2 linked regions of the Gemmata obscuriglobus genome follow. The protein of the gene in region 2 interacts with the protein of the main gene of each other region in a pairwise test. Links are inferred from orthologs where the notes say so. Each region holds a gene or a part of one and is shown on either strand. Other genes may lie near its edges.

Region 1 (4,312 bases), 560 kb from region 2 along the record:
TGCCAACCGACCGACGGCACGCCGGACAAAGACTTCGTCGCGGTGTACCCGCACGTGACCACCATCCGCGGCACCACCTTCCGGTGTCGCGACGGGAACCCGGACGCGGTCGCCAAGCGGCTCGCCTCGCTGTTCACCCGACTCACCAAGAAGCCGGTTACGGCGACCAAAGCGTGACCGCGGGTGCGCGCGTGAGTAAAAGGCGACCGGTCCGCGCCCCCGCCGGTCGGCCTTTTACTCACGCTCCCCACTCACCGTTGCTTTCACCCACACAGACACAAATACATGAAACTTATTGTTGCGATCATCCGCCCCGAAAAGCTCGAAGACGTGCAAAAGGCGCTCGCGGAGCGCGACGTGTACCTGATGACCGTCAGCGACGTCCGCGGGTGCGGTCGCCAGCGCGGGTACACCGAGGTGTACCGCGCGACCGAGGTGCAGATCCGCCTGATCCCCAAGCTGAAGCTCGAGATCGCGATCAACGAGGCGTTCGTCGAGGCGACCGTTGAGGCGATCGTCCACGCGGCCCGCACCGGCGACACGGGCACCATTGGCGACGGCAAGATCTTCGTGCTGCCGCTCGAGGACTGTGTCCGCATCCGCACGGGCGAACGCGGCTCCGAAGCCATCGGGCCGTGAGTGCCCGCACGGCGCCGACCGAGATCAGGTCCTTTGCTAATACTACAGCGCAGGGTTGGCGCAAGTGGTGATTCTTCAGGGCCTGTGCCCACGAAGAATCAGGACTTACGACCGCAACTGCGGCCATGAAATAAGGACTTACGGCGATCCTACGTTGTAGTACTAAGGGTGCCCCTGTAGGTTTTGGCACTCGGACTTTGGCATAATACAGCGCCTCTGGTTGTCCCCGACTCCGCCGCTCGACATCGGCTGCGCTCAACGCGGCCTGGCGGCGCGGCCGGCACGCCCATGTACGCATCTCCCAACGAGCATGAGGCTCGTCTTGTATCACGGCACGCCACGGGCATAAAAGGGCAACTGCCGAGGCGCTGTAGTATTAGAGTCCCTGCGCAATTACTCGCATTCTTGCCGTAACTGTTGCTGCGTCTGACTTTACGACCGAAAGTCTACGAGGTGGCTAAAGCTACCACAACTCCACCAACAAACTGCACTTGTGGCAAGCCTGTAGCTATTGTGCAGCGACTCTATTGACGGGACGGTGCAAGACACGCCCGATACGCCCGTGATCAGGACGAACGCGCCGTACATCATCGGCCGTTACTCACTCGCGGACGTGCCCGTCGCCGGTGACGACGAACTTGTAGGTCGTCAGCTCGCGCAGCCCACACGGGCCGCGCGCGTGAAACTTGTTCGTGCTGATACCGATTTCTGCGCCTAACCCCAACTCGAACCCGTCATTGAAGCGCGTGCTGGCGTTCACCATGACCGCGGCCGAATCGACCCGACGGGTGAACGCCCGGGCCGCGCCGATGTCCCGCGTCACGATCGCGTCCGTGTGGTGCGAGCCGTAAGTCGCAATGTGTTCCACCGCTTCGTCGAAACCGGCGACCACCTTGACCGAGAGGACGAGGTCCAGGTACTCGGTCCGGTAATCGTCCTCGGTCGCGGCCCGCGCGCCCGGGACCCGTCGGCACGTTTCCGGGCACCCGCGCAGCTCGACGCCCTTTGCCTGAAGCGCGGCCCCGGCGCGGGGGAGGAACTCGTCGGCCACCCCGGCGTGAACCAACAGGCACTCGGCCGCGTTGCACGTCCCGGGGCGCTGGCACTTGGCGTTCACAATGATGCGCTCGGCGACCGCGAGGTCGGCCGCGGCATCGACGTACACGTGGCACACGCCGTCGAAGTGCTTGATGACCGGCATGCGGGCTTCGGCCGCGACACGCTGTATCAGCGACTTCCCGCCGCGGGGAATGGCCAGATCAATCAAGTCGTTCATCGCGAGCAGGTGGCCGACCGCTTGGCGGTCCGTGGTCGGTACGAGTTGCACCGCGTTCGCAGGAAGCCCCGCGCGCACCAGTTCGATGCTCAGAAGGTGGTGCAGGGCGGTGTTCGAGTGCAGGGCCTCTTTGCCGCCGCGGAGGATGACTGCGTTGCCACTCTTCACGCACAGCGCCGCCGCGTCGGTGGTGACGTTCGGGCGCGATTCGTAAATGAAGAACACCACGCCGAGCGGCACGCCGACCTTGAGCACCTGCAGCCCGTTCGGTCGCTCGGTCGCTTCGCGCACTTCCCCGACAGGATCGGGGAGCGCCGCGACCTGGCGCAGTCCCTCTGCGGCAGCGGCGATGCGCTTCGGGTTGAGTGTGAGGCGGTCGATCGCTGCGGCGTTCAGCCCGAACCCGGGCGCGGCGGCGACGTCTTTCGCATTCTCCGCGATCAACTCGTCCTGATGCGCGAGCAGTGCGTCAGCGGCCAACAGCAGCCACCGGTTCTTCGCGGCGGTCGGGACGGTGGTGAGTACGCGGGACGCGGCCTTTGCCCGCTGGGCGAGACCGAGGCAGAGGGCGGACAGATCGTCGGGCGCGAGCGTGCTCGCGGGGAGAGCGGCGGACACGGTGAAATCGCCTCAGTGCTTGTGTTGGTCGATGGCGTCGAGCAGAACAGCGGCGTCGCGGGCGCCCCTCACGTCGTGAACGCGAAGGATGTGGGCCGCACCGCGGGCCGCCGCGAAACACCCGACGGCCAACGAACCGGGGTCGCGTTCGGTCAACTCGCGCCCGCAGAGCTTCCCAATGAAACCTTTGCGGGACACGCCCAGACACACCGGTCGATGGAGGTCCGCGACCGTGTTCAGGTTCGCAAGCAGGGTGAGGTTGTGCTCCAGCGTCTTCCCGAACCCGATACCGGGGTCGAGGCACACCCTTTCTGGAGGGATACCGGATTCGCCCAGAACCCGCAACCTCTCTTGCAGGTAGCCGGTGACCTCCGCAACTACGTCGCTGTACTGCGGGTTGTGCTGCATTGTGGCCGGTTCGCCCCGCATGTGCATCACGACCGCACCGGCGCGGAACTCGCGTGCGACTGCGACCATCGCCGGATCGCGAAACCCGGCCACGTCGTTAATGACCGCTGCTCCGGCTGCAAGGCTCGCGCGTGCGACCTCGGCTTTCATCGTGTCTACGGAGAGCGGCACGTCCGTCCGCTGCGCCAGCTCCGCGACGACGGGCACCACCCGCTGTAACTCGTCCGCGAGAGAAACGGGCGCCGCCCCCGGACGTGTGGATTCGCCGCCGATGTCGAGGATGTCGGCGCCATCACGGATCAGTTGTAGGGCGTGCGCAACAGCCGCAGAGGGGTCGAAGAACCGCCCGCCGTCGGAGAAGCTGTCGGGGGTGACGTTGACGATTCCCATCACCAGCGGGCGCCGCCCGAAGTGAATGACGCGATTCCGGAGGTGCCACACGAGTGGAGACATTACAGAAGAACTTATCCGCAGGCGGCCGCAGTGGGGGCGGATTTTGAAGGAGACGCGGAGTTGCCCCGTGTCTTTCAAAGTCCACCCCCACTGCGGCCGCCGAGGAACCGATCGTGCTTACTTGACCTTCTTGGCGAGTTCGGTTTCGATCGCCTTCGTGATCTCGGGTGCGTCCGGCTTGGTCTGCGGCTTGAAGCGCGCCACCACTGTGCCGTCACGGCCGACCAGGAACTTCTCGAAGTTCCAACTCACCGGTTCGATTTTCCCCTCTTTATTCGGGGTGGCTTCGACCAACGTCTTGTACAGCGGCACCTGCTTGTCGCCCTTCACGGCCACCTTCGCCAGCATCGGGAACGTGACCTTGTACTCGGTGCTGCAGAACTTCTTGATCTCTGTGTCGGTGCCGGGCTCCTGGGCGCCGAACTCGTTGGCCGGGACGCCGATCAGCACGAGCCCTTCCTTCTCGTATTTCTCGTGGAGCGCCTGGAGGGCGTTGTACTGGGGGGTGAGGCCGCACTTGCTGGCCACGTTCACGAACAGGACCACCTTACCCTTGTACTTCGACAGCTCGACGTCTTTTCCGTCGATGTCTTTCATCTTGTAGTCGAGCGGGCTCACCTTCTTGTCCTCCGCGTGACCGACGAGCGCGAACCCGGCGACGGCGGCGACGGCCGCGACTAACAGCGCCTTCATGCGAAACCTCGGGTGTGGGGCGAAGCGGGCGGTGCCTAGTGTAGACGGCGCGACCGCCGGGTGCTATTCACGGTCGCGGAATCCGTCCGGGTACACGCTGAGGGGCGCGAGATGAACCATCGGTTGAAGCAGGGCACACTGGCGGCCGCGGCGGCGCTAGTCGTATACACGACCGGTTGCAGCAACGCTCCGGTGGCAGGGTTCCTCGACAACTGCTTCCCGAGC
Region 2 (4,435 bases):
CGGTTCCGAGTGGTACTCGCCGGACCCGAGATGCCGAACTTTAGGTCGTTCTGGGACACGTTCGGACCGAAGGCACACGTAACTCGACTGGGGCGGCTGAGCGAAACTCAAAAGCTCGACTTCTTCGCCGGCATCGACTGTTTCGCGCTGCCGTCTCGCTCGGATTCGTTCGGCCTGGTGCTGCTCGAAGCCTGGGCCAACGCGAAGCCCAACCTTGTTTACCGCGCCGGCGGTCCGGCGGAACTTATCCGCGACGGCACCGACGGGCTTCATGCCGCGTGCGGCGACGTGAACGAGCTTGCGGCGCAACTCGGCCGGCTCGTGGCCGATGTCGAGTTGCGTCGCCGACTCGGTGAGAGCGGGCGCTCACGGGTTACGCGTGAATTCCGCTGGGACGACAAACTGGAGCTGGTACGAAACACAATTCGCTCCGCAATTGCGGAGCGAACCGATACCGGATAGCAGCCGCTACGCGGAATCAGAAATCGTTACCGAGCACTTCGCCGTTGGATCGGGTCGAGAGCGCGGCGAAGGTCGCGACGGAGACCGACGAGCGAACGAACCGAACCGAACCGTCGCCGAACAGCGCCTGCACCCCACCGGTGTGGAACGAGTACGGCTGGCCCGTGCCCTCGGTCCCGTAGGGCGCCCCGTTGTACGTCGGGTAATCGAACCCGTTCGTCGCACCCACCGCGACCGTGCCGGCGGTGTACGTGGTGCCGTCGGCGGTCGCCGGAGCGAACTCGATGTCCGACGCCGGCCGGCACCAGCCACCGCCGTTCACCTTCTGAGTCGGTACTGTCCCCACCGCTTTACCGAGGCGGAAGATCTGCGGGCGCCCCGCCGACTCCACTACCGTGATGGTATTCGAGAGCCCGTCCGTCACCCCGTTGATCTTCACCGTGAAGTTCTTCTGGAGGATGCCCGGCTGCCCCGCGCCCGGGGCGTTCGCGTACGCCGCCACACCGGTCACTGCGGCGTAATCCGTCACCGCCACGATGTTCCACACGCTCGTCTGGGGGTCCCCGTCCAGGCGTTCGGCGTTGGCAGCCGACGGGCACTGGAAAACCTTGATCTTCTGCGCCGTAACCGCCAGATTCGTGGTCGTGCTCCACGTCTGGTTGGTGTCGTAGTTCTTTCGAAGGTTGTCCTGCTCGATGTACGCCAGCGCCGGAATGGTCCAGCTTACCCGCGGCAAAGTCGTGCTGCCGGCTGGGCGGACGCTGGAGGGAAACGTACCCAGTGCGCTTTCGTGGTTGTGCAGCGCCAGCCCCACTTGCTTGAGGTTGTTCGAGCAGCTCATGCGTGCGGCGGCCTCGCGCACCTTCTGGACGGCGGGCAGCAAGAGGCCGATCAGGATCGCAATAATCGCGATCACCACCAGCAACTCGATCAGAGTGAAACCGCGGCGGGAGAGGCTCTCGGTCTCGGTCCGGTTCACAGGCAAACTCCTTGTCGGCAGGTTGGAGACGGTCGGCAGTGATGAAATTCGGGAGGAAGGCGCAAGCGGAAGGTCAACAAAGACACTCCGGCATTTCGGAGACGACGGCTCCGACCGCATCGTCGGTTTGGTCTGCGATCACGCCATATTCCGCGGCAGGCAACTGGCCTGCGAGGAGGCGGAAGTAGCGATCGAATAAGCCCTCAATCATGGCCCGTCTCCGAATCACGACATCAAACATCATTGTTGTCGTGTGGAGTAATGTAGCCGCCAATTCATTACTTAACAAGTGCGAAATATCATGTTTCCGGGATCTAAGCATATAAATGCAGAAACGGCTTGCAGTTAACTCTGCAAGCCGCGCGGAAATCTGCGAATGATCACTGACTAGATCGAGTAATCCCCTTCGAAAATGCGAGCTGACTTGGGAGTCACGTAAACGAGTTCGTTCTGTTTCAGAGCCAGAGTCCTGTGTCGCTCCGGGGTAATGTCAACGTTAATCATCAGCCCGAAATCTTCAGCGAGCAGCCGCACTTTAACAACCGACCCCGCGGGGTTGACGTGAACAACTTTGCCGAGCATACAGTTGCCACCGTCTGCGGTCCGCGAAATGTCGAGTTCGTGCGGACGAATGTAAGCATCGGTCCGGCCGTTCTCGTTGGACCCGAACAGTTTGGCCGGTAGCTCGACGGAACCGGTCTCGCCCAGCAGCGCCCGCCCGCCCTCCACGCGAACCGGCAGCTTGTTCACGTTTCCGAGGAAGTCCATCACGAACTCGTTCTTCGGGTGCTCGAACACCTCGATCGGCGTACCCTCTTGCTCGATGCGCCCCTGGTTGAGCACGACCACGCGGTCGGACACATCGAACGCCTCTTCTTGGTCGTGCGTCACGAATATGCTGGTCACGCCGACCTCGTCGTGAAACCGCCGGAGCCAGTCGCGGAGCTCGGCGCGCACCTTCGCGTCGAGCGCCCCGAACGGCTCGTCGAGTAGGAGCACCTTCGGCTCCGGGGCCAGCGCGCGGATTAGAGCGATCCGCTGCTTCTGCCCGCCGGATAGGTTCGCGGGGTACTGTTGGGCTTTCTCCTCGAGGCGCACCAACTGGAGCAGTTCGCGCACCCGCTCGCGAACCTGTTGCTCCGGCCACTTCCGCACTCGTAGCCCGAACGCGACGTTTTCGAACACCGTCATATGCCGGAACAGCGCGTAATGCTGGAACACGAACCCGACGTTGCGGTCGCCGGCCGAGCGCCGGGTAATGTCGTCGTCGCGAAACAGAACCGTGCCGGCGTCGGGCACCTCCAACCCCGCGATGACGCGCAACAGGGTCGTCTTCCCGGACCCAGACGGCCCGAGCAGGGCGACCAGTTCCCCGGCGGGACATTCGACACTGACGTTGTCGAGCGCGACGAAATCCCCGAACCGTTTGGTCACGTTCTGAGCGGAAATGGACATAGCAACCAGAGGTCAGAGGACAGAGTTCAGATGACAGGTACCTGCTGCAACCGGTCCTCAGGATGGAGGCTTCTCCTCGTTCGGCTCTCTCTCTTCTGTCTTCTGACCTCGGACCCGTCCCTCAACCCATACTTTGAGCAAGAGGGTGACAACGGCGAGGAGCGTCAGGACGGACGCGAGCGCGAACGCAGCGGGGCTGTTAAAGTCCTGGAACAGAACCTCTACCTGAAGCGGCATCGTGCAGGTCTCGCCGGCGATGCGCCCCGACACCACGTACACGGCGCCGAACTCGCCCATCGCGCGGGCGTTGCACAGGATCACGCCGTACAGCAGGCCCCACTTGATGTTGGGAAGCGTGATGCGCCAGAAGATTTGCCGCCCGCTCGCGCCGAGGCTGAGGGCCGCCAGTTCCTCGTCCGGGCCGATAGCCTCCATCACCGGAATCAACTCGCGGGCTACAAAGGGTAGCGTCACGAATGTGGTCGCGATCACGAGCCCCGGAACCGTGAACAGCACCTGAAGCCCGTTCGTACGGAGCCAAGGACCAAGCAGCCCTTGGAGACCGAAGAGCAGCACAAACATCAAGCCCGCGACCACCGGCGAGACGCTGAACGGTACATCAATGAGCGTAACCAGGAGCGTGCGCCCACGGAACCGGAACCGCGTGATCGCCCACGCCGCGGCTACCCCGAAGACGAGGTTCAGCAGCACCGCGATCGGGGCAACCGTCAGGGTGAGCAGTACTGAGTGCCGCGTGTCGGCGTCGGCGGTCAGGTTCCGCCAGTAGGCGCCGACGCCGTCCGCCAGTGCTTCAACGAACACGCTGATCACGGGGACCACAACCAGAACGGTCATCGCCAGCAGCGCCAGGACGGTGAGCGTAACGCGCAGCCACACCGGCTCGGTACGCCGGTGCGCTCGTGTGGGGGGGGGAAGAGCCATACGTCACCCGCTCCATTTCCGCGACCGGGCTTCGAGCCGGTTGATGAACACCAGCATCAGGAACGACGCGCACAACAACACGGTCGCGATCGCGGTCGCCTCGCGGTAAGAGTTCGGGCCACCCTCTTCGAGCCGGCTCACGATGAGGAACGCCGCGATCTCCGTTTTGAACGGCATGTTCCCGGAGACGAACACGACGCTCCCGTACTCACCCAGGCCACGGGCGAACGCCAGTGCGAAGCCCGTGAGCAACCCGGGAAGCAGCGTAGGGAATGTGACCCGCCGGAACGTCTGCCAGCGCGACGCGCCGAGCAGCGCAGCCGCTTCCTCGGCCTCGCCGTCCAGGGCCGCCAGTACCGGCTGAAGGGTTCGCACGACGAACGGGAACCCGATGAACACCAACACCAGCACCACCGCGAGCCGCGAGTACGCTCCCTCAACGCCTAGGGGCACGAGGAACCGTCCGAGCCAACCGTTCGCCACATACAGGTTCGAGAACACCAGTCCTGCAACGGCCGTCGGTAGCGCGAAGGGTAGATCCACCAGCGCGTCCACGATCCGCCGTCCGGGGAACTCGTAACGCACTAGTACCCACGC

What was found. Proteins that work in one complex are often made in the same cells at the same time.
Region 1: the proteins of GobsT_RS24045 (region 2) and GobsT_RS26370 interact in binary tests that used the Escherichia coli proteins (3 or more experiments, as listed by UniProt). The link is inferred for Gemmata obscuriglobus from one-to-one orthologs.

The regions. Positions count from the first base shown.
Region 1 is NZ_CP042911.1:6,293,884-6,298,195, reverse strand. Bases 388-3,253 are described here. They hold GobsT_RS26370 (glutamate-5-semialdehyde dehydrogenase), read right to left. Parts: upstream 2,534-3,253; coding sequence 1,241-2,533; downstream 388-1,240. Other genes in these bases: folP (dihydropteroate synthase), read right to left, coding at 2,546-3,253; GobsT_RS26375 (P-II family nitrogen regulator), read left to right, coding at 388-639. In the rest of the region: GobsT_RS26380 (ammonium transporter), read left to right, coding at 1-177; more of GobsT_RS26375, read left to right, coding at 286-387; more of folP, read right to left, coding at 3,254-3,394; GobsT_RS26360 (glutathione peroxidase), read right to left, coding at 3,512-4,087; GobsT_RS26355 (hypothetical protein), read left to right, coding at 4,199-4,312. UniProt on the Escherichia coli protein: Catalyzes the NADPH-dependent reduction of L-glutamate 5-phosphate into L-glutamate 5-semialdehyde and phosphate. The product spontaneously undergoes cyclization to form 1-pyrroline-5-carboxylate.
Region 2 is NZ_CP042911.1:5,739,103-5,743,537, reverse strand. Bases 863-3,851 are described here. They hold GobsT_RS24045 (sulfate/molybdate ABC transporter ATP-binding protein), read right to left. Parts: upstream 2,897-3,851; coding sequence 1,829-2,896; downstream 863-1,828. Other genes in these bases: cysT (sulfate ABC transporter permease subunit CysT), read right to left, coding at 3,842-3,851; cysW (sulfate ABC transporter permease subunit CysW), read right to left, coding at 2,954-3,838; GobsT_RS38095 (hypothetical protein), read right to left, coding at 1,515-1,652; GobsT_RS24050 (DUF1559 domain-containing protein), read right to left, coding at 863-1,441. Outside these bases: GobsT_RS24055 (glycosyltransferase family 4 protein), read left to right, coding at 1-462; more of GobsT_RS24050, read right to left, coding at 479-862; more of cysT, read right to left, coding at 3,852-4,435. UniProt on the Escherichia coli protein: Part of the ABC transporter complex CysAWTP involved in sulfate/thiosulfate import. Responsible for energy coupling to the transport system.